3 regions of the Propionimicrobium sp. BV2F7 genome follow, and region 1 is predicted to be linked to each of the others. Evidence: riboswitches for the same ligand, from Rfam matches in the RefSeq annotation. Region 1 holds a riboswitch; each other region holds the start of a gene.
What was found. A riboswitch is a leader RNA that binds a small molecule or an ion and turns the genes downstream of it on or off. The one in region 1 is predicted to bind cobalamin.

Region 1 (10,863 bases):
GATGTCGTCGTGGACGCTTCTAGTGATGATGGCAGCATCCGGATTCTGACCGACATATGCCACCCGCTCGGCAATGAACTGGACGCTCGCGTCGGCGATCTCGACACCCTGCAGTTTGACGCTACCGCGATATTCGCTCGGCAGGCAGTGTGGCACCAGGCCGCAAATCGTGCGCACCAATGTAGTTTTGCCACATCCCGATGGCCCGACCACCGCGCTGACTTGGCCGGCTAAATTGCTCAGGCCAACCTCATCAAGCACCCAACGTTCCTGCCCCAAATAATGCGCCGATAGACCCTCGACACTTAGCTGAACGTCGCAAACTCCAGCGGTGCCCACCAGCGACTCAGGCACGGTTAGCCACGCCGACACCGGCCCGGTTAAGCAATTTGGTGATACCGATTGTCGCCAGGCCGCCCAGTAAGGCCGAAACAATGGACGTAACCACAATTAAGGAGTTCATTTTTGCGCTTGTAATGGAACTAAGCAGCGCCAGGTACATCATTCCATTCAGGGTGCCGAAAAGGCCAGCGCAGATCATGAACATCCAGTTGTTCCACCTTTTGTAGAGCGTAAAGGCCAAAGGCAACTCGATGAATGCGCCGCCGATCAGATTACCTATCACGGCGGACGGGCCGGCCGGAGTGGTGAAAATCGATATCACGCCCATGATCAACGAAGCCACCATCGTCGCACCTGGGCGCCGCACAACCGTCGAGGGCAGCAGATACGGAATCACCCAAAGGCCCATCATGGAGCAGCCGATCCAAACGGATTTAGGGGATGCTCCGAACGCTGGGGCGATGTAGTTCAAGGGGATAAGCAGTATCAATCCGACGACGGAAAGCGCCGCCACCATCATCAGGTTTCGGGTGCCCAAAACCGAATTCGCTAGCCCCTTACGCGCGGATGTGTGGACGGTCTCGCCGGCCTTTTGGTCTTGCGCCACTCTGCACTCCTAAGTTAAAAAGAAAACGATTCTCAACTAAGGGTACCCTTGGTGCTTAATTTTGTGAATAGCTTTCGATATTCGTTTTAGCGCATTCCACTGCCACGCCGGCCAATAGTGTTGCTGGCACATCAATCAGTCGCTGATTGGTGGAGCCGCGCCAAGGAAGGCTCAACGTTCTCTTAGCTAGAACGAAAGGGCCATCCACCAACACGTCGAGAGCATTCAGCCATGCGAGGATATCGGGTTGTGTGCGTGAGCGTTCGAGCAGCCGCTCGATTCGGTATCCCGAGTAAGACCACACGCTCATGCCCCTAGACTTTGCGGCTTTAGCTAGCAGTGCGCAAGCACCGGCCTGCAGGCTGGGTTCTCCACCTGAGAGCGTCAGACCGGTCAGCATCGGATTTGCGAACATATCCGCGCAAATCTGCTCAACGTCTAACTCTTTGCCACCGTTGTTGTCCCAAGTCGCCGGGTTGTGGCACCCCTTGCAAGCAAGCGGGCAACCCTGAGTGAACACCACGTAGCGCAGGCCGGGCCCGTCCACGATGGAATCACTCAAGGTGCCCGCGACCCTGATCTTGACCACTAGATCAGGGGGCTTCTTGAGCCGTGCTTGACGCGGTCTGCTTCTTCGGCGCGCTTGGCGTCGTTGAAGCGGTCGAGGGTGCCAACTAGATATCCGGTGATACGGCGGATGCGGTCAAACGGCTTATCGGGAGTTTCGTGACGGCCACAGTTCGGACACTCATCATCGATGCATCCGGTGAACTCGCAAACCGGGTCGCGGTCGACCGGGTGGTTGATGGCCCCGTAGCCAATTCCAGACGCATACATCTGCCTTACGACGGCCTCAAATGCACTGAGGTTCTTGGTTGGGTCGCCGTCAAGCTCGATGTAGGAGATGTGCCCGCCGTTGGTCAGCTCGTGGTAGGGAGCCTCGAGGCGGATTTTGTCGAAGGCGCTGATGTTGAATGCCACCGGAATGTGGAACGAGTTGGTGTAGTAGTCCTTGTCGGTGACGCCCTCGATGTCGCCGTAGCGCTCCTTATCCATGCGGACGAAGCGCCCTGACAGCCCCTCGGCGGGAGTGGCAATCAACGAGAAATTGAGCCGGTATTTCTCTGCGGCTTCGTCCGTGCGACGACGCATCTGGCGGACGATCTCCAGCCCCAGCGCCTGGGCCTTCTCCGACTGGCCGTGATGCTCGCCGATCAGCGCTATCAGGGTCTCGGCCAAGCCGATGAAGCCGATGGCTAAGGTGCCGTGCTTTAGCACTTCCGCCACTTGATCCTTCCAATCGAGCTTCTCAGAGTCGATCCAGACGCCCTGCCCCATCAGGAACGGGAAGTTGCAGACTCGACGCTTGCTTTGGATGGCTAGTCGCTCGAGTAGCTGGTCGATGACCAGATCGATTTCGGAATCTAGGCTCTTGAAGAACTCGGAGATAGATCCCCTAGCTTCGATCGCCAGTCTCGGCAGGTTGATCGACGTGAAGGACAAGTTGCCACGTCCGTGAGTGATCTCGCGTGTGGGGTCGGCGACGTTGCCCATGACGCGCGTACGGCAGCCCATGTATGCGACCTCGGTTTCCGGGTGGCCGAGCTTGTAGTACTGCCGGTTGAAGGGCGAGTCCAGGAACGAGAAGTTCGGGAACAGCCTCTTGGCGCTGACCCTGCAGGCCAGCTGGAAGAGGTCGTAATTCGGGTCGCCGGGGTTCAGGTTTACGCCCTCTGCGACACGGAAAATCTGGATCGGGAAGATCGCGGTTTCGCCGTGGCCCAGCCCTGCCTCCGTCGCCAGCAGCAGCTGCTGCATGACGAGCCTGCCCTCCGCGCTGACGTCCGTTCCGAAGTTGATTGAAGAGAACGGAGTCTGCGCCCCCGCACGGGAATTCATAGTGTTCAGGTTGTGCAGGAAGGCTTCCATGGCCTGATAGGTGGCACGACGAGTCTCGGTTTCGGCCTCTTTAAGAGCGAATTTCTGCACCTTGACAACGGTCTTTAACTCGATTCCGAGTGCCTCCGAGAGCTCTTCGGCCTCTTGCTTCAAAACGTCGTCGGTGGCAGAAAGCCTTGCGCGCAGCTCGACATCACCTAGTTTTTCGGCGGCTTCTTCGGCACCGAAAAGCCTGAACGCCTTCGCGAGGTTCGAGCGGTAGATGGAATTGAAGGTCATGCGCACGCCATCGGCCATGTCGTAGTCGAAGTTCGGCACCGCCTGGCCGCCATGCTGATCGTTCTGGTTGGACTGGATCGCAATACAGGCCAGCGAGGCGTAAGAGGTGATCGACTTGGGCTCACGGATGACGCCGTGGCCAGTTGAGAAGCCACCCTTGAACAGATCGCGAAGGCTGATCTGGCAGCAGGTCATGGTCAGCGTCAGGAAGTCTAGGTCGTGAATGTGAATATCGCCTGCGACATGAGCCGCGGCGTGATCAGGGTTAAGCACCCGAAGGATGTTGAACTGCTTGGCCGATTCGGAACCATACTGGAGCATGGTGCCCATTGCGGAATTTGCGTCGACGTTGGCATTCTCGCGCTGAGCATCCGATATCTCGGCGCCGAAGGTGATTTTGTCGAACGACTGCATCAGGCGGTTTTGCGCCTCCCGGGCGCGAGTGCGCTCGTTGCGGTAAAGAATGTAGGCCTTCGCGGTGTGAGGATAGCCGTAGCGCATCAGGGTGTCCTCGACGATGTTCTGCACATCCTCGACGCTCGGGGTGCTCAGCTCGCGACGCTGCAACTCTGCGAGCACTCCGAACGAAACCTGATGTGCGTGCTGCTTGGGGTTGTCTTGATCCGTGGCGGCGAATGCCTTGGTCAGCGCGTCGATGACCTTGCCTAGATCGAAATCGACGACCCTGCCATCGCGCTTGTGAATAGAAATTGGGGTAATGACGTGCGTGTGCGCGCGCGTTTCAACCGACATGCTTTCTCCTCGAAGCTCGGATTAAATCGCAAAACCTCTTTGCGATATGCCGGCAGGTATTCGGACTTAAGGGCTAAAACCTACTTAGCGCGCTTCCCAGCCTTTTTCAGCCAGTGCTTCTGTTCGCCGTTCGTTCCCTATTACCGCTGCGGGACAGCTCCGGATTCTCACCGGATTCCCTCTTGCGTCACCCCAAAACCACTGCATCTAGTGGCCACTGTGGTGAACCAGCACTAGATAAGGTACTCCTGATCTTGTGCCATATCCACCCGGACACACCATCGAACCGGTTAAACGAAAAGATTCTTGCGTCCGCCGAATGGGCCAAAATAGTCGATGCGCGTTCGTGCGGAGTGGGCAAATTAATAAAGATGTGGGCCACGCCCGAAAGCATGACCCACACGTTTAGAGTTTATTCGATTAAGAGTTCTTAGCTCGGTTGCGGGCCTTCGCGCGGTCGCGAGCGTCCAGCAGAACCTTGCGGACGCGAACAACGTCCGGGGTGACCTCTAGGCACTCGTCGGCAGCACAATACTCCAGCGACTGCTCCAGGCTCATCCTGCGTGGCGGAATCAACCGCTCAAGCTCGTCGCCGGTGGCCGAACGCATGTTGGTCAAATGCTTTTCCTTGGTGGGGTTGACATCCATGTCGTCGGGACGAGAGTTCTCGCCGACAACCATGCCCTCGTAGGTGTCGTCGCCCGGAGCAACAAACAGAGTGCCGCGCTCTTGCAGGTTGAACAATGCATAGCTATTGACGGTGCCCTGCCTGTCAGCAACCAGCGACCCGGTCTGACGGGTGCGCAGCGTGCCAACCCAAGGCGTGTAGCCCTCGAAGACGTGGTTCATAATGCCGGTGCCTCGAGTGTTAGTCAGGAACTCAGTGCGGAAACCGAGCATGCCACGGCTAGGCACTACGTATTCCAGGCGAACCCAGCCGGAACCGTTGTTCGACATCTTCTCGAGCTGCCCCTTGCGCTGACCAAGCAGCTCGGTGACTGCTCCAAGGTGCTCTTCGGGGATGTCGATGGTCAGGCGCTCGGTCGGCTCCTGAGTTACTCCGTCAATCTCCTGGGTGACGACCTGCGGCTTACCGACGGTAAGCTCGAAGCCTTCGCGCCTCATCATCTCCACCAAGACGGCGAGCTGCAGCTCACCACGGCCCTGAACCTCCCAGGTGTCTGGGCGCTCGGTGAGCAGAACACGGATGGATACGTTACCGATGAGCTCGGCGTCGAGCCTGTTCTTAACCAGACGAGCCGTCAGCTGAGTACCGGAACGCCCGGCAAGCGGCGAGGTGTTGATACCGATGGTCATTGAAATCGAAGGCTCGTCGACGTGGATAAGCGGCAAAGCAACCGGGTTCTCCGGGTCGGCGAGAGTTTCACCGATGGTGATCTCGTCGATGCCAGCGACTGCGATGATGTCGCCAGGGCCTGCCTTCTCTACGGAGACGCGCTCCAGACCATCGGTCATCAGGAGCTCGGAAAGTTTAACGTTCTTGACCGAGCCGTCACGACGGATCCAGGCGACCGTCTGGCCTCGGGTGATTTCACCTGCGACGATGCGGCAAAGCGCTAGGCGGCCAAGGTACGGCGAGGAATCGAGGTTTGTTACGTGGGCCTGCAGGCTCGCGCCTTCCTCGTAGGTCGGAGCAGGGATGGTGTCCATGATCACCTTGAACAGCGGCTCGAGCGTGTTACTGTCGGGCAGTTCACCGTCTGCGGGACGGTTCAAAGATGCCTTACCGGCCTTGGCGGAGGCGTAGACGACCGGGAAGTCGAGACCCGTCTCGTCGTCGTCAGCGATTAGGTCTAGGAACAGCTCGTAGGTTTCCTCCTCAACGGCCTCGATGCGGGCGTCAGGACGATCCACCTTGTTGATAACAACGATGATCGGCAGCTTCTTTTCCAGTGCCTTGCTGAGCACGAAGCGAGTCTGCGGCAGCGGGCCCTCCGATGCGTCGACGAGTAGCAGAACGCCGTCAACCATCTCTAGGCCGCGCTCAACCTCGCCGCCGAAGTCAGCGTGACCGGGGGTATCGATGATGTTGATGACCGCCTCGGCGCCGCCAACGTTGTGACGTATTGCGGTGTTCTTAGCGAGAATGGTGATGCCCTTTTCGCGCTCAAGATCCATCGAATCCATCACCCGTGTGGCAACATCCGCGCCCTCTCGGAAAACACCAGACTGCCAAAGCATGGCGTCAACGAGCGTAGTTTTGCCATGGTCGACGTGTGCGACGATAGCGATGTTACGTAGATCTTCACGTACTGGCATCAGTCTCCTTTAAGTTAAACCTCAAAAAGTGTACGCCCCGCAGGCCCGCTCGCTAAATACGGTTGACACCACCACTTTCATAACTCGCCCTAAAGGACGCAATAGTCCTGCCTAGGCGTTTAGTTTTTCGGCTTCTTCTGCGACGCCGAGCAGCGCATTTTCCACGACCTCGACGGGCGCCGGGTGCGGCCAGAACTGCCTGTCCGCTGCCTCCCTGGCGCTAAGACCGGCCACCATTGCGGAAATAATCGGCTGCAGCAGAGAAGTCGCCTGCGGGCCGACGATGTGCGCGCCGAGCAACGTGCCATCCGGCTTGGCCAGGATCTTGGCGAAGTGACCCTCGTCATTCATTGCCCAGCCCCAAGCCGTGTCGGAGAACTTCTGAGTGAATACCGCGTAGGGACCGATTTCCTTGGCCTCTTGCTCTGTAAGGCCAATGCTGCCGACCTCCGGAGTGATGTAGATGCCCATCGGCACAACGTCTTGATTGCGCGGGCCGGGCCTATCCTCAACCTTCAGCTCGTCGCCAGCGAGCTTAGCCTTGATGTCTGCGAGAACGACTCGAGCCTGCACGTTAGCGAGGTGCTTGAGCATGTGCGTGTTGCAGATATCGCCTATTGCCCAAATATGGTCTGCGCTGGTGCGCTGCAACTCGTCGGTAATAATCAGACCGGAATCGTCCAGCTCCACGCCAGCTTTCTCCACGTCCAAAACATCTGCGTTGGGCACGCGACCGATGACCGAAAGCACGATGTCCGCCTGATAGGTGTACTCGATGCCAGAAGAGTCCTTGGCCGTGACCACCACCCCGCCCTCGGGAGCCGCATCCACGCTCTGATAGCTCTGATTCAGCCTAACGGCAACGCGCTCGCTCAGCGCATCGGTGACGGCCTTGGCAATATCCTCATCCATCTTGCGAAGAAGAGTGCCGCTGCGGTTAATCACCGTGACCGTCGAACCCAATGCGGAGAAGATGTGGGCAAACTCGACGGCCTCGGTACCGCCGCCCAGAATCACCAAGCGCTCCGGCACCTCCTCAATGCGCATGACGGATTCACTGGTGTGGACGAACGGCTGCAGATCACGCTCGTTGAAGCCCGGCTTATCCGTCTGCCTAGGACGAGAGCCCGCAGCGATTACGAACCTATCGGCAGTTATGATTTCGTCGCCAACCTGGAGCGTGTGCTCGTCGAGGAAATGCGCGTAGTCGCGGAAAACCTGCACGTTTTCGCGGCTCAGCTGCCACTCAAGACCGCCATCAGAGATGGCATCCGTGCGGTTGAAAGTGCGCTTGCGAAGAGCATCGAAATCGATGCCTTGCGAGGTTAAGGAGACATTCATTCGTTCCGCGTCCGGCACCTGAGCGACGCTAGACGCAGGAATGGAGAGCATCTTCGAAGGGATGCAACCGGCATTCAAACATGTGCCGCCGAAAGCTTGGGTAGGGCCCGTGCCCGGATCGATCAGAGCCGTCTGCCAGCGCTCGGTAACCTCGGGCGGCATCACCGCAAGCCCGGATCCCGAACCAATTACACAAAGATCGAAGTGCTCACTCATGGTTCAATCATGACAGATGCCACCGACAAAAAATGAGCGCGTGTTCCAACGCCACGCCAAACCGTTATTTCCCGGAAGAAAATGCCCGGTTCGCATCGGCCCCTAACAGGTGCTTCGCCGGCTCCAGGTATCCAATACCCAGCAGCTCATCGTCACGGAACGCAAACGTCGTGACGCTACCAACCCGGCAGGTGCGCTTGCGGGGGTCGTGGTAGAGCTTCTTGCCCTCGAAAGCCAGCCGGCAAACCCAGATCGGCAGCTGATGGCTGACCATCACAGCCTGACCACCCGGGCCGACCTTCTTAGCTGCGTCACGAACAGCAGCCTGCATCCGCTCGGCAATCTCGGCATAGGGCTCTCCCCAGCTCGGCTTGAACGGGTTGTAGTAGTAGCGCAGGTTGCGCGGATCGAAAATCGCTTTGTTGTTCTTTCCGAACACCTGACCTGCCAGCTTGTTACCAGCCTCGATCAGGCGCTCGTCGATCTCCAACTCGCCGTCGTGGCTGGAGACGATGGGGGCAATAGTCTCCCTCGCGCGCTCTAGGGGGCTAGAGATGAACGCGCCCAACTCGTAGTCGGAGAAATGCTCGGCAAGCGCGTCCGCCATCTGCCGCCCATTACTTGAAAGGTAGAAACCGGGCAGCCGTCCATAAAGAATGCCCTCGGGGTTGTGCACTTCTCCGTGCCTGATCAGGTGAACCTTGGTCAGAGTCATATAAATATAGCCTTAACTGCGTTTCTTACGGCGCCTACGCCGCTGCGACGGGCGAAGCGGAAGTTTGCCGTCGGCAATCTGAAGTGCTCTGCGCTCCTCCACAAAATTGGCCAGCACCTCTACCAGGCAAGAAGGATTAGGCTCGGGCGCGATAGCAGCAACCTCTAGCCCCATCTCCTCGCACGTCTTCGCCGTGGCATCGCCGATAGCGACGACCACCATGCTGGCGTGCGGCTTGCCCGCGATACCGATCAGGTTGCGCACAGCGCTCGAGCTGGTGAACAGCACCGCATCGAAGTCGCCACCCTTGATCGAATCTCGAATCTCGGGGGACGGTGGAGCCGCGCGAACTGCCCGATAAACCGTAACTTCTTCGACCTGCCATCCAAGCTCTTCGAGGCCAGCCACCATAGGATCGGTCGCAACCTCCGCCTTAGGAACCAAGACGCAGTCGATAGGGTCGAGCAGATCATCGTGGAACGGAAATTCTTCCGCAAGCCCAGAAGCAGTGCGCTCGTCGGGAACGAAATCAGGGTTGATACCCCAATTCTTCAATTCGTTCTCGGCCTGTTCATCCGTGACAGCCACCCTGATACCAGCGAAGCAACGAGCGTCCAACCCGTACTCCTGCATCTGCTTGATGATGATGCGAACAGAATGGACGCTAGTAAAAACCACCCACTGATAGTTGCCCTCGACGATGCCGTGGACGCAGCGTTCCAAAGCGGTCTTGCTGCGCGGCGGCTCGATCGACATGGTCGGAACCGCCGTGTGCGTGGCGCCATAAATCTGCAGCCGGCGCACCAACGACGGATCCAGCGAATTCGTCACGGGAATCAGAACTTTCCAGCCGTTCAATGGGCGGGTCTGTGTCCACTCAATACGCGGGTTGTTCAGATAAGGGCCTACGGCGACAAGATGGTGACTGCCGTACTCGTCCTTGATTCTCGCTAGCTTACCGACGGTGGTCTGCTCTGGCGGAAGAATGTTTTGATCGCATGTAACCAGAAACACTGGCTCGGACGCCTTGTAGCCGGCCTTGCGAAGCGACTTGCTCGCCGCCTCCAGTGCCCCCGGTAAAACATGCAACAGCAAATCTCCCGTTTTAGGAAGGGAGACCTCCTCTTCCGCACCAATTCGAGCGCGGACATACGTGTTCGGCAAATGCATGCCGAACCGCATAGAGCCGATTTGGGGATAAGTCAGAGTCGCAACGACGCCGACCTTCATGCCGGCGGCAGAGCACAGCGCCATTACCTCGTGGACAGGACGGGAACAGATCTCGCCGTCCGAAAGCGGATCGCCAACACACAGCCACGCAACGATTTCGTCGCATTGACTGTTGCTTCTGACCGATCTGACTGCTGCGAACACCTCATCGAAATTGTTTACCTCGATTAAGGTGTGGTCTTTCCGCAACTGCATCTCTTCCTGTTGAAGGATGTGTCGCAATTGCGGTTCGATAATAACCAGACTCGCCTCAGCCAACACTCGTGTGCTCGATAGTGGCAGGTAGGCGGGTAGCCCGCCGGCAGAGCCCAAGAAAAATACTCGAGCTGCTGCGTTACTCGTGCGCTCCCGAGCTGGCTCGGCGCTCATGCAGAAGTCTTAGCTACTTACCTGCGCGTCGACGCTGGATACGAGTCTTCTTGAGCAGCTTGCGGTGCTTCTTCTTCGACATCCTCTTGCGACGCTTCTTAATAACGGATCCCACTAGATCGCCTTCCTTGATTTTCGAAAATGTTTACTGCAGAACCTTAATCGACGCGTTGCGTCCCTAGAAAGTTCTCGACAGACAGTTGACCAGTTTACCCACAGGGCAAACTCTAAATAAAGTTACTTTTTATCCGCTGCAACGATTTCGGCGATCTGAATGGCGTTCAGAGCGGCACCCTTACGCAGGTTGTCGCATGCAATGAACATGGTCAGACCGGTCTTGTCGGGCACAGACAGATCCTGTCGGATGCGGCCAACGAGGCTGAAGTCAGCGCCGGCTGCGTCGCGAGGAGTCGGGGCGTCGAGGAGTTTAACCCCGTCGGCGTTCTCGAGCATCTTCGTTGCCTCTTCGGGCGTGATCTCATCTTCGAACTGGGCGTGCACAACGAGCGCGTGACCGGTGAATACCGGGATGCGGACACAGGTGCCGGAAACCAGCAGCTCGGGGATGTGCAGAATCTTGCGCGATTCGTTGCGCAGCTTCTGCTCTTCGTCGGTCTCTAGAGTGCCGTCGTCAACAAGGTTGCCGGCGATCGGGACTGCGTTGAAGGCGATGGGTGCCACGTACGGGCCGTTGTCAACGTCGTCGATTGCGTGGCCGTCGAGAGCCAGCTTGGCGAAGTCCTGCTTAACGGCGGCCTCGGTCTGGTTCTTCAGGGTCTGCACGCCGGCAAGACCGGAACCAGAGGTGGCCTGGTAGGTGGCAACAGTTAGG
Region 2 (10,863 bases), on a different contig from region 1:
AGGAGAACACCGAGTCGGCGGAGCCTTCACCAACCGAAACCTCTAAGGCCCCTGAGGCTAAGGTCGTCCTGGACAAGTCCGAGATCTTCCCCGGCGAATCAGTGATGGCCAATGGCTCCGGTTTCGTGCCTGGCGAGAAGATCGAGGTTGAGTTCCACTCCACCCCGGTAAGCCTCGGCACTGTGACCGCTGAGGAGGACGGCACTTTTGTCGCCGAGGTGAAGACCCCGAAGGCAGCCCAGGCTGGCGAACACAACATCGTGTTCAAGGCAAAGGAAACCACTCTCGAGCTGCCGATCACCGTGAATGCAGTGACCAAGGCTTCCCCGACTGCAACTCCTGTTGCCGCGCCAAAGGGCCTGCCGAGGACGGGTGGCCCGGTTGGCGTGGGAATCCTGGCGATTGCAGTGTTTGGTGGCTGCGCGATTGCCTTCGGCGCCCGCAACGCAGCCCGAAGGGGAGACCTATAAATCGCCCCTACATATAAGGTGTAAAAACAAGTTAATAACTGCTTTTCGGAAGCAATCTAAATAGCGTTTTGCCGCGGCCCTCGCCGCGGCAAAACTGCGTATAGGAGGGGTAGCGAGGTGTGAAATAACAGGTGTAATAAGTGCGGTATGACGGAGAAATCTCTGTCTATGAAACCTATCTTGCTCAGGTGGAGGCTTGGGGGTAATGTTTTATTCAAGCTTAGGTGTCTTTGTGCATCTAACTGAAAGAAATAGCGTCGGGGGGGGGAAGCTGTTCGGCTTGGCTATTGCGAGGCTTGATTTTCTCTCCCCGTGCTTCACCCCCCCCTACATGGAGAAGCAATGACTAAAATACCGAGCCTGCAAAGGCCGAAAAGTCGCGTAGCTTCCGGAAGAAGTTGCTGGCAGGCCTGTCTGCAGTAGCAATGGTGACGACATTCGTTCCCTCGCTAGCTGCTGGCACTGCTCACGCGGCTCCCGGAGATGCTGCTGTTGCGGCAGCGGGTAATTGCCCCACTTACATTGGCGACACTGCTATTGAGGGCAAACCAGGAGAAGCCACTGAAGGAAACAAGCCTGAGATTGCTCTCAAGGCTGACAACATTATCGAGGCTGACGCCTTCAAGTCCGGTTACATTAAGACCACGACTGACGCATCGAACGCCAAGAATACGCTGTCTGGGCGCGCATTCTTCGGCGGCGTAGGAACTCCTGCCACCACGTCTAATGGGGCTACTCCGGTACCTGATGGCACGAAGGTTTATCTGCAGTGGCGAGATACGGACGGGGCAGCATCTCCGATATATTCGACCATAGTAAAAACGTTAGATCAGTCGGATGGCAGCCAGGTTGGTCCTGGTGCATACGCATTTGATCTGCGTAAGCCTTGGGTAGATAACACCGGAAAACAGCACGTTTATAAATCTATAAGCGGTCAATACTACAGGATTTGGATTCAAGACTTCACCGATCCTGCTGGCAATGATGTGTCCATGGTTCGTCAGGCTGGCGGATTCTTCCCCGGTTCCCTCGTTAACTCCGTAACTGGCAATAATCTCGGGCAATTCCCCCTAATCGGCACAAACATGCAGCGCACAGCAGTCTTCATGTACACCATGCCGAATGATTATATGACTCGCCCTAAGGCTGAATGGATCCACGACGAGAAGGGTGCTCTGACCGCCCCGGCGACTGATCTTTCTGTAACTGATTCGGTCTCCGGCAAGGTCTGGTTTGAGTCGGCCGCTGGTGATTTAGCTAATTCGGCTACTGGTCCCAACTTTAATAACTCCGGTGATGTCGCTGTCGAAGGCTACAAGGTAGTTCTTTCCATGCTTACCGCTGAGGGGAAGGCCGCGCTTGCTCAGCTCCGCAAGGCAACACCGAACGTTAATGACAGGGAAGTTGCTGTTCGGGACATGCTTACTGATCATCCCGAATACATACAGGGCACTTATACCGCTCTCACTAACGAAAAAGGCATGTACACCATTCGGCTGCCAGAGAATGCTGGTGCTGATGTAGACCGCATGTACATGTTCGTTCTAGACAAGAACGGTAAGCCTGTTCCGAATTATTCCTCGTTCATGCGCCCGACGTTCAACATGTTCAACTCGAACGCCTCTTGGACACCGCAGCCTTCTTCGGCTGAAAATCTGATCCGCCGCAACTGGTACAACGTGAATCTGGCTCTGGTGCTTAGCGTTCAGGTAGAGCTGGACATCACTAACTTTGACGCTCAGGACAACTTTGCTCAGCCTGGCCAGACCGCTGAGTTGAAGCTGGCCGGTAAAGAGTTGTCTCCCCTTCCGAATAAGATTGTTTGGAAGGATTCCAATGGCAAGATCGTTCAGGTTACTGAAGGCTTGACGAAACTGAGCGATGCCAGCAAGGCGAACTTCCGGGTACCTGAGAACGCTAAAGACGGAGAGGTTTACACCGCTACGCTGATGGCTGCGGATAACGAACTCTCTGCTGACTCTTTCATCGTTCGTACGCTCAATGCGAAGTACGATGCAATCGAGGTTAAGAAGGGCAGCACTAAGGCAACCGAAAAGCCTTACGCAACCAGGGAAACCAAGGGTCTTAACAAGATCTCTGATGGCAAATTTGGTTTCCCCGCGGATGCAACTTTCAAGCTAGGTAAAGGCGCTAAGGACTGGGCAACTATTGGTACCGATGGTGTAGTGACTGTAAAGCCTGGTGCAGATGTTAACCCTTGTGCTTACCGCATTCCGGTTGAGGTCACTATGACCGATCCGCTAAACAATAAGCAGAAGCTCACTGTTAAGACTTGGGTTCCCGTTAAGGTTCTGCCTTCTGACGCCGACACCTACGAGCCGGCTTACGTCCAGGACTCCAAGGTTGAGGCTGGCAAGGAAATCGTCATTGCCAAGCCGACCTTCGATAACACCTCCACTCCTGATAAGGAGACGGCTGAGGCTCCTGAGGGCACCAAGTTCGAACTCGGTGGCAAAGCACCGTTCCAGACCGTAGAGGTTTGCGCCGAAGATGGTTCCATCAAGGTAGCTCCGACCGCCGAAACCAAGCCCGGTAAGTACGAGATCCCCGTAAAGATCACCTACCCCGACCGCTCTTCTGAGGTCGTTAACGTTCCGGTTGAGGTTCTCACTAACGACAACGACGGCGACAACGTCCCGAACGACAAGGACAACTGTCCTGACTTGGCTGGTCCGGCTTCCAATAAGGGTTGCCCTGCTTGGGGTGATGGTGAGGGTGAGCCTGGTTCTGATGTAGTCCTGCCTAAGGATGAGAAGAATGGTCCGCTGCCTAAGGACACCAAGTGTGAGGCTGATAATGGCGCTACTTGTGTCATTGATGAGAACGGTGATGTCAAGGTAACGCTTCCTAAGGACGCTAAGCCTGGCACCGAGGTCACCGTTACTGTTAAGGACAAGGACGGCAAGACTCTGGACACCTCTAAGGTGACTGTTACTAAGCCTGCTGATGGCGACAATGACGGTGTTCCGGATGCTGAGGATAACTGCCCGACTATTGCTGGTCCGGCCTCTAATAAGGGTTGCCCTGCTTGGGGTGATGGTGAGGGTACTCCTGGTTCTGACGTAACTCTGAACAAGGACGCTGCTAACGGCAAGCTGCCAGATACCGTCAAGTGCGAGGCAGATAACGGCGCTACCTGCACCGTTAACCAGGACGGCAACGTGACCGTTAAGGTTCCTGAAAATGCTGCTCCTGACACCATAATTAACGTCACCGTTAAGGATGGCGACAAGACTCTAGACACCTCCACCGTTACCGTTACTAAGCCTGATGCTAAAGATGACGACAACGACGGCGTCCCGAACGACAAGGATAACTGCCCGACTATTGCTGGTCCGGCCTCCAACAATGGTTGCCCGGCATGGAATGACGGCACTGGTGCTCCTGGTTCTGATGTAACTCTCGACAAGGATCCGGCTAACGGTCCTCTGCCGAAGACTGTTACTTGCGAGGCCGACAAGGGCGCTACTTGTGCCATCGATGAGAATGGCAACGTAGTTGTCAAGGTTCCTGCTAATCTGAACGACGGCGACAAGATCGTTGTTAAGGTCAAGGACGGTGACAAGGTTCTGGACACCTCCACCGTTACCGTCAAGGACGGCGACGATGACAACGACGGTGTTCCGAACTCCAAGGACAAGTGCGCTGACACCCCTGCTGGCACCAAGGTCGACAAGGACGGCTGCCCGATTGTTGCTGACTACCAGCCTGGTTACGGTGATCCCGTTGTAGTTGCTCCTGGCGAGTCCAAGACTGCCGCTCCGGTTTACGCCGGCGACAAGAAGGCTCCGGAAGGCACCAAGTACCAGATCAAGGACGGCTGGAAGGCCCCAGAAGGCTGGACTGTGACTGTCGATCCTATGACCGGTGTTGTCACCGCTAAGGCTCCTGCCAAGGCTGACCTCAAGGGCGACACCGCTGAAGAGGTTAAGGTTCCTGTTGTAGTCACCTACCCCGACGGCGCAACTGCCGACGAGGCTGAGGCTATCTTCCAGCTCGATTCCGACAACGACGGCACCCCCGACGTTAAAGATGATGACGACGACAACGACGGCGTCAAGGACGAGGATGAGAAGAAGGACGGCACCAACCCGAAGAATCCCGACACCGACAATGACGGAGTTTCTGATGGTCGTGAGAAGGACCTTGGTACCGATCCTAAGAATGACGACACTGATGGTGATGGTCTGAAGGATGGTGAAGAGGCCGGTACCGATATTGACGATAAGGGCAACCCGACCAAGAATGATGACGGTACTCCTAAGGTCAATAAGGACAACGCCACCAATACCGATCCGAAGAAGGCTGACACTGATGGTGACGGCATCTCTGACGGTCGCGAAAAGAACATCGGCACCGACCCAAACAAGGGTGACACCGATGGCGACGGTCTGAATGATGGCCAGGAGGCTGGCACCGACGTCGACGAGAACGGTAATGCCGTTAAGGACGACAAGGGTAACCCGAAGGTCAACAAGGACGGTGCTACCGGCACCGACCCGTTGAAGGCCGATACCGACAACGACGGCATCAACGATGGCGACGAGGTCAACGGCACCAAGAACCCGTTCAAGAACGACAAGTTCGACCCGAACGGCAAGCCTGGTAACACCAACCCGCTGAACCCGGACACTGACGGCGACGGCCTGACTGACGGTGACGAGGTCACTGGCGCCAAGAATGGCGGCAAGCCTACCAACCCGAACGTGGCTGACACCGATGGTGACGGAATCAACGACGGTGACGAGATTGCCAACGGCACCGACCCGCTTGACCCGAACGACCCGGGCAAGAAGGCTAAGAAGTTCAAGAAGAAGGCAAAGGCTGGTCTGCCGACCACCGGCGCCGACGCACTGCCTATCGCAGCGTTTGGTCTGATTGCCGCTGGTGCTGGCGCTTACGCGATCCGTCGTCGCAAGCACTAACAGCTGCTAGCTAAATAAAGAGGTTTGGGCCGTCCCACTTGGGGCGGCCCAAACTTCTTGTTTGGAAACAACTGGCCGTAACAAGGCGTGATTCATTGCTAAAACTGTTAAGTAGTGTAAGAATATCTATTTGTTAGGCAATCCGAACTTGCCTAATAGCCGGTACAGGGAATTTGGTGAGAACCCAAAACTGACGCGCAACGGTAAGACGTAAGTCGAGTCCGACCTCTAACCGGCAGGTATCATTAGCCGCGCGAACCGGCCCGACCGAAAGTAACCGAATGCAGGAAAGTGCTACCGCCAAGGGGAGCACAATCCTGAGGCGGAGAAAAAATAAACGCAAGCGCAATGTGCGTCTTGTAATTCTGCTGCTCTTGATGGTCCTCACCCCGCTGCTTTCCATAGTTTTCGGGTCAGCAAACGTGAGCATCCCAGACATCGTTGGTGTCACACTCGATCATCTTGGTTTCAACGTCGATAAAACCTGGACGCCAGCCATCGATGCGATCGTCTGGCAGAATCGTGTCCCAAGAATCATTGCTGGGCTGGCTGTTGGCGCGATTCTGGGCGTTGCGGGTGTCGTTCTGCAGGCGTTGGTGCGTAACCCGCTGGCGGAGCCTTACGTGCTCGGCGTTTCTAGCGGTGCATCGACTGGCGCGGCGCTTTCGATTATCGTGCTCGGCGCGTCCAACTACATGGTCACGGGCAGCATGGCTTTCGCGGGAGCACTCATAGCTACGCTGATGGTGATGGCAGTCGCCGGTCAAGGCTCGACGCCACTGCAGCTTATACTCGCAGGTCTTGCAGCTGGCTTCGGTTTTCAGGCAGTAACGAACCTGCTCATATTTTCTTCTGGCAGCCCCGAAACATCGCAGGCCGTTATGTTCTGGATGCTTGGGTCGTTGGCTCGCGCACAGTGGCCGCAACTCCCGCTGTTAGTGATCGTTGCCGTGGTTTTCACGGCTGTGATGTTCTTCTGCGGCCCGATCCTCGACGCTCTGGCGAGCGGAGACAGAACGGCCGAGTCGGTGGGAGTGAATGCATCGAGGATGCGGGTCGTCATGCTGATTATCGTTTCGGCTTCAGTGGCAATAGCAGTGGCGGCGGCAGGCGGAATTGGCTTTGTCGGGCTGATCGTGCCGCACGTCATTCGATCATTCATCGGATATTCACATCGCTTCCTAGTGCTCGGATCAGCACTCGCTTCATCGCTGTTCCTGGTTTGGATGGATGCAATCGCCCGCGTCGCATTTGCTCCTGCAGAGCTACCGATCGGGGTAATCACAGGTTTAATTGGTGCGCCTTGTTTAGTAGTCCTCATTAAGAGGCAACGGCGTGCAAGTTAAGAAAGGAAAAAGAATGAGGAAACAACTCATCGCCGGAGCGCTAGCGCTCGGTCTTGCTCTCACCGGATGTTCCAGTAACAATGCTGAAAGCGAGTCTTCAGCTCCGGCATCGTCCGCCGCGCAGGCAGGATTCCCTGCCAAGATTCAAAGCTGCAACGAGACTTTGGAATTCGAGAAGGCTCCGGAGCGCATTCTGTTGCTCTCTGAAACCGACTTCTCAATCCTCTACGACCTAGGCCTGGCCGACAAAGTAGTCGCCAAGTCCGGTAACCGCCGCATCGACGAGAGCTACCCCGAAATGAACAAGGCTCTCGACGCCATCCCGCAACTTGAGGCCGGCGACACCGGCACCGGCGGCGCAAAAGTGTCCACCGAGGCCGCGCTGTCTGTAAACCCCGACGTCGTCTTCGGTTATGACGAGGGCGCCGACCGTGAAAAGCTGAAGGCATCCGGTGTTCCGCTGTACTCGCCCGACGCGATGTGTCCGGGCTACACCACCGATCACGCGTCTTACGATCTCGTCTACAACGAGATCGACAAGATCGCCACCATGTTCGGCGTTCAGGACAAGGCCAAGGAGGTTAAGGACAAGGTTGCCAAGCGCCTCGAGGATGTCAAGAAGGCAGCTCCTTCCGGCAGCAAGGCCAATGCCGCAGCGCTGTTCGTGATGCCGGGATCCACCGAGTTCTACACCTACGGAACCAGCTCCATGGTTCAGCCGATCTTCGAAGCCAATGGCCTGAAGAACGTCTACGACGACTCCAAGGAGCGCGTATTCGACGCATCCATGGAATCCCTTCTCGAAAAGGACCCCGAGTGGATCGTGCTGATGGCCGACTCCTCCACGCCGGAGGAAGCCAAGGCGATCCTCAAGGGTTACGCCGGTGCTGACGGCCTGCAGGCTGTGAAGAATGACAAGATCGTCTACCTGCCGTTCGTCCTCACCGACCCGCCGACAACCCTGTCTGTTGACGGCGCCGTCAAGCTCGGAGAGCTGCTGAAGAAGTAATGATTACTGTCAACCGCCTCTCCGTCAGCCGTGGAAAACGTCGGATTATCTCCGACGTTAGCTTTAGCGTGTCTGACGGCGAGGTGGTTGGCGTAGTCGGCGTCAACGGGTGCGGAAAATCTACCCTTCTGATGGCGCTACACAATGCTCTGAAGCCAGACACTGGTGAAGTGCTGGTGGACGGCAAAAACATTGCCGAGCTGAGTAGGCGAGAAATCGCCAAACAAATAGCCGTGGTGGCTCAGGAACGCGATGCGGTTTTGCCGCTGACCGTTCGTGATGCCGTCGGCCTCGGCAGGCTGGCTAGCCGGCATCTGATTGGATACGGCGACGACGCCGACCAGAGCCTCGTCGACGAAGCGATGGCTCGTGTCGAACTTACAGACCTAGCCGATCGGCTAGTCACAAATCTTTCCGGCGGTGAGCGTCAGCGCGTGATGATCGCCCGCGCGATCGCCCAGCAGTCCTCGCACCTGCTGATGGACGAACCGACCAACCACCTAGATCTGCGGCATCAATTCGCGCTTCTAGACCTGATCTCGGAGCTCGGGCGGACTACGGTAATTGTGCTTCACGATCTAAACCTGGCGGCTCGGTGCTGCGGCCAGATAATCCTCCTCGATGGCGGTAAGGTTGCTGCCAGAGGAACTCCCACTCAAGTTTTCACCCCCCAAATTTTGGAGCCTATTTATGGGCTCAAGGTTCGCACGGTTGAATCCGGCGGCCGTGTGAACCTGCTATTTGATAACCGCCCATAAGAGTGAGGAAAACGATGATTTCAAACATTGACAGCCGTCGAGAAGGTTCAAAACTCTCTATTGTCGGTGCCGGTGCGGTCGGTTCGTCGCTGGCATACGCGGCGATGATCGAAGGCGTCGCCAGGCACATCGTTCTCGAGGACATCAACGGGCCTAAGGTCCGCGCAGAAGCCCTCGACCTTATCCACGGTGGCCAGTTCGTGCCCGAGGCGCTCATCGAAGGCTCCGATGACGTCGATTCAACCGCAGATTCGGACGTCGTTGTAATCACCGCTGGCGCCAAACAGCAGCCTGGCCAGTCACGCCTAGACCTGGCGGGTTCGACGGTCAAGCTGATGCAGAACATTCTTCCCCCGCTGGTCGAGCGCTCCCCAGACGCCATCTTTCTGATGGTGACCAACCCCGTGGACGTCACCACCCAGGCCGCTTTGAAGATCTCTGGGCTGCCACCGTCGAGGTTGTTCGGTTCAGGCACAGTGTTGGACTCTTCCAGGCTTCGTCAGCTGATCGCCGAGACTTGTGCTGTCGCCACCGGCAACGTGCACGCATACATGTGTGGCGAGCACGGCGACTCCGAGACCCCGATGTGGAGCACCGCTAGTATCGGCGGCGTGCCCATCCTCGACTGGAAATTTGGCAACGGAAAGTGCTTCACCGGGGAGAAGCTCGACGAGATGTCGCAGCGCGTCGTGAACGCCGCCTACGAGGTCATCGAGGGCAAGGGCGCGACGAATTTCGCGATTGGTGTCAGCGCCTGCCGCATCATTAAGGCGATCCTGCGCGACGAGCGAGCGGTGCTACCGGTTTCGAGGATGTTGACCAATTGGCACGGCATCGGCGGCGTCTGCATGTCGGTGCCGACGATCGTTGGCGCTCGTGGCGCGGTCCGTCAACTGGAGCTTGAGGTCAGTGAATCCGAGCTTTCGCAGCTGAGGGCAAGTGCGGATCAGATCCGCGAGGCCGCCACCAGCCTGGGCTACTAGCCACATGGGTCCTGGCGTAAAATTTGATCCGACTACGGATTATTTTTTACGCCAGGAGCAGCCTTCTTGTTGCCGTGGATTAGCTCGCCGCTCAGCCGCATACTCTCGCGCAGTTTGACGCTAGGAAGGTAGGCGTGGCCGATAGCCAGTCCAACCGCAGGCAAATTTGAGAGTGCCGGAATCGTCAAGAAAATCTGTTCATAGCGAGGCTGGAATTTCGACTTGAAAGCCAGTAGCGAACGGAACCCGTAAACCGGCTCCAAAATTTTACCCAGCCACTCGAGCCAGCCATCGGTCTGCGACTCGATATTAGCCAGCGGCGCCCCCGAAAGGCTGATGAAACTCAACCCCTCAGCTTTTGCGTCCAATGCTGCTTGGGCAATCAAAAGCTCCATTACCTGAGAAAAACCGTGTGAGCGTCGACGCATAAAATCTAGGGTTAAGCCAACTAGCTGACCTTGCCTATAGACCGGTAGCCAGCTAGTGATGCCATGAACAGTATGTTCCTCATCAAGCGCAATTAGTAGCCGTACATTAGGGTCTTTCAGCTCGTCAATAGAGCCAAGGGTGTAGCCCATCTCAGGCAGCTTCTTAGCCTTCATCCACTCCTCAGAGATCGTCAAAATCTGTGCGACGACGGCTGGGCTAGCATCCCCAAAAGTTGTCCAAAGTGTTGAAATATTCTGTTTTTTCGCTTTGTTGATGGCAGTGCGGACGTCCTGGATTTTTTTACCCTTAAACTCCAGGTCTGGCAGGTCTAAAATGGTTTCTTCCGCAACCTGCAGACGGGACCAGCCCAGCCGACTGGTCGCGGCCTGGCAGGGGGCATGAACCGAATAAAACGCCGGGATCAGTCCAGCATCGGTAGCAAAAGCGGAAAATTCGGCAACTACCTTGTCGAGGTCTTGCGGTGCACACACCGGATCGGCGGTTACCAAAGCCACCCCACCCCAGGGACGATAGGCCAAACCAGCAGCCGAATCCTTACTGAACCAGTACGAATTACCTTGCCAGGTGGCCCACCAGCCAAAAGACGAACCACCATTTTTCACCAGCAAATCGCGCAGCCGATCACGCTCAGCTACAGTTTCTACCGCTCCGGTGTACAAAAAGATTCGCAGCAAACCAATCAGCAGCGTCAACCAAGGCAGCATCGGAACCCAAGTCAACACCAACTGGGTGAAGAAAGTCATTGGAACTATCGGCGCAACCAGCAGCCCCATTGACCACATCGGTGCCGAATGAACAAAAAATTGGCCAATCAATGCCCAGACAGTGGCCTGCGGATAGAACTCGTCGGCTGAAGCCGCGCCAACGAAAACACAGACCAGCAAAGAAACGACGAAAACAG
Region 3 (10,863 bases), 250 kb from region 1:
CGCGATCGTCGAGGCGTCCTACGAATTTGGCCGCACTTTCGGCGGCCAGGTGACGGCAGCCGGCAAGGTGCCGCCTGCCAAGGTTTTCGTCATCGGAACTGGCGTGGCGGGTCTAGCCGCGATTGGCGCCGCCAACTCGATGGGCGCCGACGTCTACGCCACTGACGTTCGTCCCGAGACCGCCGAGCAGGTGGAATCGATGGGTGCGACATTCCTCAAGGTTCGTTCCGGTGAGGACGACCAGTCGGTTAGCACCGACGGATACGCAAAGGAAACCAGCGACGACTACAACACCCGCGCTGCGGAACTGTACATGTCGCAGGCCCCGGACACCGACGTCATCGTCACCACGGCAGCCATCCCCGGCAAGCCTAGCCCGAAGCTGATCACCGCCGAGATGGTCGAGGCCATGAAGCCGGGATCGGTTATCGTCGACCTGGCGGCCCTCGGCGGCGGCAACTGCGAGCTGACTCGCCCGGGCGAAAAATACGTCACTGATAACGGCGTGACGATCATCGGCTACACCGACATGCCCAGCCGTCTGCCCGGCCAGTCTAGCCAGCTGTACGGCACCAACATCGTTAATCTGTTCAAGCTGACCACGCCCGAGAAGGACGGCCAGTTCGTCATCGATTTCTCCGACGAGGTCATCCGCAACATGACGGTGACCCGCGACGGAGAAATTACCTTCCCGCCGCCCCCGATTCAGGTTTCCGCGGCGCCCGTCGCCCCGGTGAAGGAACCGGAGCACAGCACCGAGGTTGAGGAAATCAAACAGCCGAAACCGTGGTGGTTCTCCGTGGCGATCGTCGGTGTGCTCAGCGTGCTGGCCATCGCTGCGTTGACGTTCGCGCCCGGCTCGTTCGTCTCGCTGTTCAGTATTTTCGTGCTGGCCCTGGTCTGCGGCTACTACGTGGTCTGGAACGTGACGAGCGCGCTGCACACTCCGCTGATGAGCGTGACGAACGCTATTTCGGGCATCATCATCGTCGGTGCGATCGCCCAGCTGGCAAACGATAACTGGGTCGTCAAGATCCTGGCCGCATTCGCAGTGTTGATTGCTTCGATCAACATTTTCGGTGGCTTCACCGTCACCCAGCGCATGCTCAAGATGTTCAAGAGGGGCTGACATGTTAGCTAATTTCGTAAACGCAACATTTATTGTTTCCGGCCTGCTATTCATTTTCGCGCTGGCCGGCTTAAGCAAGTTCGAGACCTCCAAGCGCGGCAACGCGTTCGGCGTTCTCGGTATGCTTTTGGCTTGCATCGCGACGATCGTCGCTGCCGCAGCGCCCGAGCGCTGGCACAGCGAAAACTGGCACGAGACCATGCCCGCCTTCATGGGGCGTCTTGGTTTGGCCCCGATCATCATGCTGCTGATCGCCGTTATCGCTGGTGCGGTCATCGGCGTCATCAAGGCAATGAAGGTCGAGATGACGGGCATGCCGCAGTTGATTGCTCAGCTGCACTCGTTTGTCGGCCTGGCCGCCGTGCTGATCGGCTTCAACGTCTTCATCGAGCACCGCGACATGCTCAACGACGGCGTGGCGATCGATAACTTCGGTTTCCACATGGCTGAGGTTTGGATCGGCGTCTTCATCGGTGCTGTTACGTTCACAGGTTCGATCGTGGCGTGGGGCAAGCTTGCCGAGAAGCTGCCTAGCAAGCCATTGACGCTGCCGGGTCGTAATCTGATTAACCTGGCTCTGCTGGTGGGTATTATCGGCTGCGGTGTCTGGTTCCAGAACACCACTACGGGCCTGGCTTGGCTGCCGCTAATTCTGCTGACCCTCATGAGCCTGTTCCTCGGCTTCCACCTGGTAGCTGCCATCGGCGGCGCGGACATGCCGGTCGTCATCTCGATGCTGAACAGCTACTCCGGTTTTGCGGCCGCGTTCAGCGGTTTCAGCCTGGGTATTCCGGTGCTGATCGTCACCGGCGCGCTGGTTGGTGCTTCCGGTGCCATCCTCAGCTACATCATGTGCAAGGCAATGAACCGTTCGTTCGTCTCCGTCATTCTTGGTGGTTTCGGGCAGGCTGCGGCCAAGAAGGCTGACGGCGAACAGGGCGAGATCCAGGAGATCACCGTCGACGAGTTGGCCAGTCAGCTCGAGGATGCCTCCACCGTCACCATTGCTCCCGGGTACGGCATGGCGGTTGCCCAGGCGCAGTACCCGGTTGCTGAACTGGCCAAGAAGCTCACCGACAAGGGCGTGGACGTGAAGTTCGCGATTCACCCCGTCGCAGGTCGTCTTCCCGGCCACATGAACGTGCTCCTCGCCGAGGCCCACGTGCCCTACGACATCGTGTTCGAGATGGACGAGGTGAACGACGACTTCGACCAGACCGACGTGGCACTGGTGATCGGCGCTAACGACACCGTCAACCCCGCAGCCATGGAGCCAGGCTCGCCGATCTCCGGCATGCCTGTGCTGAAGGTTTGGGACGCCAAGAAGGTCATCGTCTTCAAGCGTTCCATGAAGCCGGGCTACGCCGGCGTCGAGAACCCGCTGTTCTTCAACGACAACACCTACATGTTGTTCGGGGACGCGAAGGATTCGGTCAGCGCGATTAACGCCGCGCTGCCGGCCAGGGAATCGGTGAAGGCGATTACTGGCTAGTATTCGGTTCATGAAGATTCTGTTGCTGGGCGGCACCGCGGACTCACGTTCGCTTGCCGCTCAGCTTCGTTTATTGCCAGAAACCGAGGTCATCGAGTCCGTAGCCGGCCGCACGAAGGCGGCAAAGGGCGACCGCGTCGGCGGTTTCGGTGGCGCAGAGGGCCTGGCTGATTATCTGCGCGACGAGCACATTTCCGTCATCGTCGACGCCACCCACCCCTTCGCCGAGACGATGACCAAGAATGCCGCTGCCGCAGGCGCCGAAACTGGCGTGCCCGTGATTAGGTATTCGCGGCCTGGCTGGTTAGCGCGCCCAGATGCCATGGGGTGGACGTGGGTTTCGAGCCACGAGGAAGCCGCACGCGAAGCGGCGAAGATCGACGGGGTGGTGCTGCTCACCGTCGGCCGCCAGCCCGTTAAGTTCTATCACGACGTGCCGCGCGCGCTGGCCAGAGTCGCTGAGTGGCGCGGCGACCCGATCCCGGATGGCTGGCGGGTGCTCGCTAGGCGCGGCCCGTTCAGCCTCGACGACGAGCTCGAGCTGATGAAGACCGAAAAAGTGCGAGCGATTGTCAGCAAGGATTCCGGCGGCGACGCCACTGCTGCCAAACTCGACGCCGCTGCCAAGCTGAACATTCCGGTGATCATGGTCGCCCGTCCGGCCCCGCCCGACGGCGTGACGGTGTGCGACAACTTCGACGAAATCCAAAAACTCATTTTGCTGGCCAAACGCGTCTAGCGGCAGACCAAATTTTTCTATAAATCTCTTTGCACCATCGGTGCAGATTGCGCATATTTGACGCGGACAACGATTCGCTGAGCCTAACGTGTTACGAACAAGCAATGAAGCTTGCAGAAACGTTTAGGAGGACAAAACGTGTCGAAAATGAATGCAGTTGTTATGCATGGTGTCGACGACATCAGGCTAGAAGAAGTCGAAGCCCCGAAGCCCGGTCCCGGTGAGGCACTACTGAAGGTCGCTGCTTGTGGCGTTTGCGGTTCAGACCTTGACCGTATGTACAAGAAGGGCCCACACAAGCTTCCGCTAATTACTGGCCACGAATTTTCCGCCGTCGTAGAGGAGGTTGGCGAAGGAGTCACTTCCGTTAAGGCAGGAGATCATGTGACCGTCCCACCGATGCTTCCGTGCTTCAAGTGTGGGCCTTGCCAGCAGGGCCACTTCTCGCTTTGTGAAGACTACGATTACTACGGTTCGCGTCGTGATGGTGCCTATGCAGATTACGTCTGCGGGCCGGCAGATCTATTGTTGAAGGTGCCTGAAGATCTGGATCTGCGAGCAGCAGCCATGGTTGATCCCGCAGCTATCGCGCTGCACGCTATTCTTCGCACGAAGCTTACTATTGGATCTCGTGTTGCTGTTTCTGGTGGCGGTGGCCCGATCGGTCTGTTTGCTATCCAATGGGCTCGTCTGATGGGTGCTTCAGAGGTAGTGTCTATCGACGTTACGAAGGAAAAGATTCCGTTAGCTCTGGAAGCAGGCGCTGACAAGGCTGTTAGCGATTGGAAGGAGCTAGGTGACATCGGCGGTGGCTATGACGTCATCATCGAAACCTCTGGAGCGCGAGTTGTGCCCGACCTGGCAGTTTCTGTCATGGCGCGCCATGGTGAAGTAGTCCTAATCGGTATCCCGAACGCAGACATCACTATTTCCGATGCAAGCTGGGCGCGCTTGATGAGACTTGAAGGCGGAATCTTAGGATCCTGGAACTCCTTCTCTGCTCCGTTCCCTGGCCATGAATGGCGAACTACGGTGCAGAAGCTTCACTCTGGAGACCTCAAGTGGGAATTCATGATTACGCACGAATTGGGACTTGATGCTGTGGCGGAAACCATCAAGAAGATGTACAACCGTGAAATTCACAGCTCCAAAGTGATCTTCATGCCCGAAAAGACTCGTAAATAATAGTTATGAAGCTTCCCAGCGAATTTCGCAGAGAGCAGGTCTTGAAGGCTGGAAGGCTTTATTTTCTTGAGCGAGAATCAACATCCCGAATTGCAGAGACGTTGGGCTGTTCAAGGTGGACAGTCCGGCGTCTACTGCAAGAAGCCTATGAAGAGGGCTACGTGTCTATAGAGATCATTGATCCTTACGCACGTGTTGAAGAGCTTGAGAAAGAATTCGCTAAGCGGTTTTCACTTACTGAAACAATAGTCGTGAGAAATCGTCTTAAGCTCGACGACACCGTAACTGCCGTAGCCAACCAGACTGCAAAGTATCTAGCTAATTTACGCCCGATGCCTCAATTAGTTGGAGTCTCATGGGGCAGGACCTTGTGGAGAGTAGCAAAGCAACTCGAAGAAGGTTGGGCCGTAGACCCTATGGTCGTTCAACTAAATGGAGGGGTCGCCACCTTATCGGCCGCTCAATCGGTGCAGGAGACGATACTGGGCTTTGCGCAAAAATCAAACGGGAAAGCTAGAGGGCTGCCCAGCCCTGCAGTAGTTTCAAAACCTTCACTTGCATCAGCTCTTCGCGCTGATCCTGTGGTTGCTGATGTTCTAGGAATGGGGCGTCAAGCAGACGTAGCTATTTTTTCTCTTGGTGCGCTGAGGTTCGACTCAGTTTTAGTCGAATCAGGGTGCATTACTAAAAATGAAGTGACTCGGCTAAGAGCAAAAGGCGGAGTCGGGGATATCCTCGGTCGTTTCATTAACGGCGTCGGGGAAATAGTTAGCGAAGAACTCGAATCCAGGACGATAGGCGTCGATTTGGAGGCGCTGAAGAAAATAAAAAAATCAATTGCTGTAGCCGTTGGTGAGAATAAAGCTTCAATAACTCGTGCAGCTTTAAAAGGTGGTTTTATGACCACTTTAATCACAGACGAAAATACGGCTAAACAAGTTTTATCTGAGAGGTAATAATGTCCGGAGTACCCGCAAATTTAATTGACCACACTCTGTTGGCACCAGAAGCCACCGCAGAAGATGTAAAAAAAATTATCGATGAGGCCGTCGAACTTGGAACTTATTCGGTATGTGTTTCGCCCAGTATGCTTCCAATTACCGTACCGGAAACGCTAAAAGTCGCTGCTGTATGTGGCTTCCCCAGCGGAGCGCACATCAGCGAGGTGAAGGCTCTTGAGGCTAAAAAAGCGGCCGAAAATGGCGCAAATGAAATCGACATGGTGATCAATGTCGGAAAAGCCAAGGAACACGATTGGGAATACGTCACTTCCGACATTAAGGCGGTGCGTGATGCTTTGCCCAACGATGTAGTTCTCAAAGTCATTATTGAATCCGCTGTATTAACAGATGAGGAAATTGTTGAAGTTTGTAAATGCGCTAAGAAAGCAAATGCGGATTTTGTAAAGACTTCTACAGGTTTCCACAAAGCCGGTGGCGCAAGCGTAGAAGCTGTGAAATTAATGCGCGAAACGGTCGGCAAAGAAATGGGTGTGAAAGCATCGGGTGGAATTAGAGATGCAGAAACAGCCGAAAAGATGATTAATGCGGGCGCCAATAGGCTCGGCCTGTCTAGCTCTCGCGCGGTTCTAGGAAAATAAACCAATTATCTATTAACAACGAGGTTAAAAAATGACTGATCAATTATTACTAGGCATAGACGTAGGAACGGGTGGAGTAAGGGTTGCTGCTGTTACCCCAGAGGGCGAAATGATCGCTACGGCTTCAGTTGCTGTAGAGACATACACCCCAAGGCCGGCTTGGGCTGAACAAAACCCTCAAGACTGGTGGGGTGGCTTGAAAGGCTCGTTGGCCGAATTGCTTGAAACTGTCTCGGCTGAACAAATCTGCGGTATCGCCGTCGATGGTACTTCCGCCACTGTTGTCGCTTGCGATAAGGACGGCGAACCCTTAAGGCCTGCATTGCTTTGGATGGATGTTAGGGCAGCTGACGAGGCAGAGAAGCTAACGAATACTGGCGATCCTGCACTTAAGTACGCTGGTATGCAGACTGTCTCCGCTGAATGGGGCATCCCGAAGCTGATGTGGCTCTCCAAGAATGAGCCAGAGGTATACGAGAAGGCTGAGGTATTCGCCGACTGTATTGACTGGATGAACTTCAAGCTCACCGGAGAGTGGGCGATGTCGATTTGTACGGCTACCTGTAAGTATTTCTACGATTCCAACTGGTCGGGTTGGCCTACTAACCTTTATGCAAAGGCAGGAATCCCTGACGCGTTAAGGAAACTTCCTCCGTCTGTTTTGAAGATGGGCGAGGTAGTTGGCGAGCTTAGCTCCAAGGCAGCTAGTGAACTGGGCCTTAAAGCTGGAATACCAGTCACTATGGGCGGCATCGATGCGCACGTTGGGGCTATTGGTCTAGGCGTTGTGGATGAAGGATCTTTGGCTCTGATCACAGGATCCTCACACGTTATGCTTGGCCAGACCGATCAGGCAATCTATTCCCAGGGGATTTGGGGAGCGTACTTTGATGCGATTATCCCTGGACAGTACACGGTCGAGGCAGGCCAGATTTCTTCCGGTTCTGTGAATAACTGGTTTACGCATAAGTTCACCGTTGAGGCCCACAAGCACGGTGACGACTCTGCCAGTTTGTATAACTACCTGAATGACTTGGCAAAAGAAATCCCTATCGGATGTGATGGTGTAATCGCGCTCGATCACTTCCAAGGCAACCGTTCGCCATTCTCTAACCCCTACTCTCGTGGCGCGTTTACAGGGTTGACTCTTTCTCACGGAGAAGGTCATTTGTATCGGGCAGTCTTAGAGTCTGTTTGTTACGGAACTAAGACAATTTTCGACACATTCCGGGAAAAGGGATTCGACCCGGTAAAGGTCGTCGTATCTGGTGGCCCGACGAAATCAAGATTCTGGATGCAAATGCATGCTGACGTGACGGGCGTTCCAATGTTGTTCCCGAAGAACACTGAGGGCCCGCTTATGGGATGTTCGATTCTTGCGTCAATAGGTGCCGGCTTGCACGATGATATTGGCAGTGCTGCAAAGGCGATGGTGACTATGGCCGATTCGATCGAGCCAAACCCTGAAGCCACAAGCGAGTACGAGTTCTACCACAAACGCTATCTAGAGATATATGAAGCTTTAGCTCCTATTAGCCGCAAGACGGCGCAGCATGTTTCTGGGTAACCAATTTATTTACTGAAAAGACGAGGGCGCTACCGGATGATTCCTGTGGCGCCCTCGTTTCATCTTCGCAGCTGAACATTCCGGTGATAATGGTTGCCCGTCTTGCCCCGCCCTAGGCCCTGACGTTGTGTGAAACCTTTGCAGAAGTAAAAAACTTATTTTTTGAGTCAACTTTGGCTCGTCTACGAGCCAAAAATGACACAATGACACTTTTCGTCCTAAATCCTTGGGCAAAACAATGCCAAAACATGGATTTGCTTGCCGTCCCACTACGGAAGTGTTACTTTGCTAGCAAGCGAATTGAGTATCACCTAATTAATTGATGGCAGGGAACATCGGTGAGAATCCGAGACTGACGCGCAGCGGTGATGGAGACGATTCGGCACGAAGCCACTGGGAAACCGGGAAGGCGCCGAAATTGATGGATCCTGAGTCCGAAAACCTTTCAATTCGTTCTTGGTTAACGCCCTCGCGAAAAGGGCCAGAAACTTGGAAGGAAAATGGGTCATAACTCTTTTGGCGACCGTAAATCTTTGTTCCTGCGCACAACCTTGAATTGCGGGTAGCGATGGCGAAAAAATTTCGTAGGCTGCCGGTCGCGCCAATCGTCGTTGCTTTAGTGATAGTAGCCATAGTCAGTGCGCTCTTCTCGCTGACGCTTGGGGCAGAAAAAGTTCCCGTCGAAGACGTCTTCGAAATCGTCAAGGCACGATTAACCGGTACAGCGACAACATCGCCGTTCGACACGATCATTTGGGAATTGCGTCTACCCAGGGCTTTGCTTTCGCTGTTGGTGGGGGCGGGGCTAGCGATCGCGGGCGCGGCAATGCAGACGCTCGTCCAAAATCCGCTCGCAGACCCGTACTTGCTGGGCATCTCGTCGGGTGCTTCCGTCGGCGCCACCGCGGTAATCGTCCTCGGCGTGTTCAGCAGCGTCGGTGTCTACGCTCTTTCGCTAGGCGCGATGGTGGGTGCGATCACGGCTAGCGCCGCGGTTTATTTCATCGCCCAAGCCCAAGGCGGCCTGACGCCGCTGAGGATGGTGCTCGCGGGTGTCGTGATGTCGTCGGCATTTAGCGCGCTTGCCTCCTTCATGGTCTTTCTTTCCGATGACAATCGCGCGGCTAACTCCGTGATGTTCTGGATGCTCGGTTCGGTTGCTGGCGCCACCTGGGAAAAGCTGATCGTGCCGGTCGTCGCCGTAGCGATTTCTTTGGTAGCGCTGATGCTAATTTCTTCTTGGATGGACGCCCTGATGACCGGTCCTTCAACTGCGGCAGCCCTGGGCATACGGGTTGGTGCTATGCGCAACGGCCTGTTCATCGGGTCCAGCGTGCTGATTGGTGTGCTGGTTGCTGTTGCAGGTGGTATCGGCTTTGTCGGCCTCATCATTCCGCACGCATCCAGGATGATCGTCGGCGCTCTCCATAAACGGATGTTGCCTGTGTGCGCGGCTGGTGGTGCGGTCTTCCTGCTTTGGGTTGACGTCATTTCGCGAGTCGTCGCCAGGCCTCAGGAAATGCCACTCGGCGTGGTTACTGGTGTTGTCGGAGCTCCGCTGTTCCTGTTCTTGATGGGCCGGCGCAGCTACGCGTTCGGAAGTAGGGACGCATGAGCAAGGTAGACCTGGAAAAGATCCAAGACGAAGATTATCTGAGGAAACGCTGCTTCATCAGCGTCCGTGGCGTGGCTGCCGCGGTCGGCGGTTACGTCGCCGTCAAGCACGTCAGCTTCGACGTGCCCTACGGCACCAAGCTGGCGCTGGTGGGCACGAACGGTGCTGGCAAGTCGACGCTGCTTCGCGCGCTCGCGGGCATCAACCCGGCAGTGGAGGGCATAGTCCGGATCGGCGAGCGGGACGTCACCGCGTACGCCCCGAAGACGCGCGCCCGAATTATCTCTTTCGTCGGTCAGGAGGAAAGCCCGCCGGCGGCCCTAACCCTAGGCGAGATGGTCAACCTGGGCAGGATTCCGCACCGCGCGCCCTGGTCGGTGGACGTCCACAAGGATAGGGACATCGTGGTCAGCGCGCTCGCTCAGGTGGGCCTGGACGATCGCATCGATTCTGCCTGCGATCACCTGTCTGGCGGTGAACGTCGTAGGGCGATGATCGCGCGTGGCCTGGCGCAGGGTTCCCCGATCTTCATGCTCGACGAGCCGACTAACCACTTGGATATCGCTTGGCAGCTGAAGCTCCTGAAACTGCTGACCACCCTCGAATGCACTGTCGTCGCAGCTATCCACGACCTCGATCTAGTGCTGCGCAACTTCGACATGGTTGCAGTCATGCACGCCGGCTCGATGATCGCGTTTGGCGAACCGAAAGACGTCATCAACACCCAACTTATGGACGAAGCTTTCAGGGTTGAGGCCATTCAGGCGCCCAACCCTGTGACGCATGAAACACATCTGCTGATTAGCAAAGGAAAGGAAGAAAAATGAAAATGCGGAAAGGTCTCCCGGCGCTGGCGCTGGGCCTAACGCTGCTCGCCACCGGCTGTGGCGGAGCTAGCACCTCCGGTAGCGGCGACTCTAGCGCCGAGGCTGGCAAGCTCACCCTGGAAAACTGTGGCAAAAAGGTGGAGTACACGGTTCCCGTCACCAAGCTGATGGCTAACGACGGCAACATCATCTCCATCGCTCTGGCTGCTGGCGCCAAGGACCAGCTCACAGCGGTCACTAGCTTGAAGCGTGACGAGGGCGTCTTGAAGCTCAAGTACGGTGAGGACGTCATCAATGGCCTAAACCAGGTTTCGCCCGAGTACATGAACCTTGAGAACATCGTTGCTGCCGACCCGCAGGTGGTTTTCGCCGGCTATGGCTACGGCTTCAGTGATGAAAAGGGCACCGATCCCGATTCTCTGGCGAAGCGGGGCTACCTCACCTACACGCTCAGCGAGGCTTGCCGCACTGGTGAAGGCAGCCAGCGTGGCACCATGAGCCCGTGGGAAGCTCTGGATGCTGATATTCGCAATATCGGTGCGATGACCGGCAACAAGGCCAAGGCCGACAAGGTTGCCGACGAGATCACCAAGCGTCGCGAAGAGATCGAGAAGCTGCCGCAGCCGGACAAGAAGCCGACTGCTTTCCTCTTCGACTCCGCTTCCGACACCGTTTTATCTAGCGGCAAGTTCGGCGCCCCGCAGGCAAT

Region 2: linked by a shared signal. The riboswitch ahead of HMPREF1255_RS05960 (iron ABC transporter permease) and the one ahead of HMPREF1255_RS07715 (anaerobic ribonucleoside triphosphate reductase) in region 1 are both predicted to bind cobalamin.
Region 3: linked by a shared signal. The riboswitch ahead of HMPREF1255_RS06600 (iron ABC transporter permease) and the one ahead of HMPREF1255_RS07715 (anaerobic ribonucleoside triphosphate reductase) in region 1 are both predicted to bind cobalamin.

The regions. Positions count from the first base shown of each region.
Region 1 covers NZ_AZIS01000005.1:278,401-289,263, reverse strand. Annotated here, with positions in the region: gene HMPREF1255_RS07730 (ATP-binding cassette domain-containing protein) at 1-372, opposite strand, end outside; gene HMPREF1255_RS07725 (ECF transporter S component) at 347-949, opposite strand; gene nrdG (anaerobic ribonucleoside-triphosphate reductase activating protein) at 1,005-1,529, opposite strand; gene HMPREF1255_RS07715 (anaerobic ribonucleoside triphosphate reductase) at 1,538-3,880, opposite strand; cobalamin riboswitch at 3,914-4,127, opposite strand; gene typA (translational GTPase TypA) at 4,301-6,160, opposite strand; gene HMPREF1255_RS07705 (FAD-dependent oxidoreductase) at 6,272-7,717, opposite strand; gene HMPREF1255_RS07700 (histidine phosphatase family protein) at 7,782-8,432, opposite strand; gene HMPREF1255_RS09465 (uroporphyrinogen-III synthase) at 8,445-10,031, opposite strand; gene HMPREF1255_RS09675 (30S ribosomal protein bS22) at 10,045-10,146, opposite strand; gene HMPREF1255_RS07690 (aspartate-semialdehyde dehydrogenase) at 10,269-10,863, opposite strand, start outside.
Region 2 covers NZ_AZIS01000004.1:348,174-359,036, reverse strand. Annotated here, with positions in the region: gene HMPREF1255_RS05970 (Ig-like domain-containing protein) at 1-470, shown strand, start outside; gene HMPREF1255_RS09430 (Rib/alpha-like domain-containing protein) at 899-5,416, shown strand; cobalamin riboswitch at 5,534-5,664, shown strand; gene HMPREF1255_RS05960 (iron ABC transporter permease) at 5,698-6,762, shown strand; gene HMPREF1255_RS05955 (ABC transporter substrate-binding protein) at 6,776-7,771, shown strand; gene HMPREF1255_RS05950 (ABC transporter ATP-binding protein) at 7,771-8,529, shown strand; gene HMPREF1255_RS05945 (L-lactate dehydrogenase) at 8,544-9,512, shown strand; gene HMPREF1255_RS05940 (DUF2156 domain-containing protein) at 9,545-10,863, opposite strand, start outside.
Region 3 covers NZ_AZIS01000005.1:23,742-34,604, forward strand. Annotated here, with positions in the region: gene HMPREF1255_RS06565 (Re/Si-specific NAD(P)(+) transhydrogenase subunit alpha) at 1-1,129, shown strand, start outside; gene HMPREF1255_RS06570 (NAD(P)(+) transhydrogenase (Re/Si-specific) subunit beta) at 1,131-2,621, shown strand; gene HMPREF1255_RS06575 (cobalt-precorrin-6A reductase) at 2,632-3,360, shown strand; gene HMPREF1255_RS06580 (galactitol-1-phosphate 5-dehydrogenase) at 3,508-4,545, shown strand; gene HMPREF1255_RS06585 (sugar-binding transcriptional regulator) at 4,707-5,501, shown strand; gene deoC (deoxyribose-phosphate aldolase) at 5,504-6,145, shown strand; gene HMPREF1255_RS06595 (ribulokinase) at 6,177-7,712, shown strand; cobalamin riboswitch at 7,997-8,177, shown strand; gene HMPREF1255_RS06600 (iron ABC transporter permease) at 8,281-9,327, shown strand; gene HMPREF1255_RS06605 (ABC transporter ATP-binding protein) at 9,324-10,154, shown strand; gene HMPREF1255_RS06610 (ABC transporter substrate-binding protein) at 10,151-10,863, shown strand, end outside.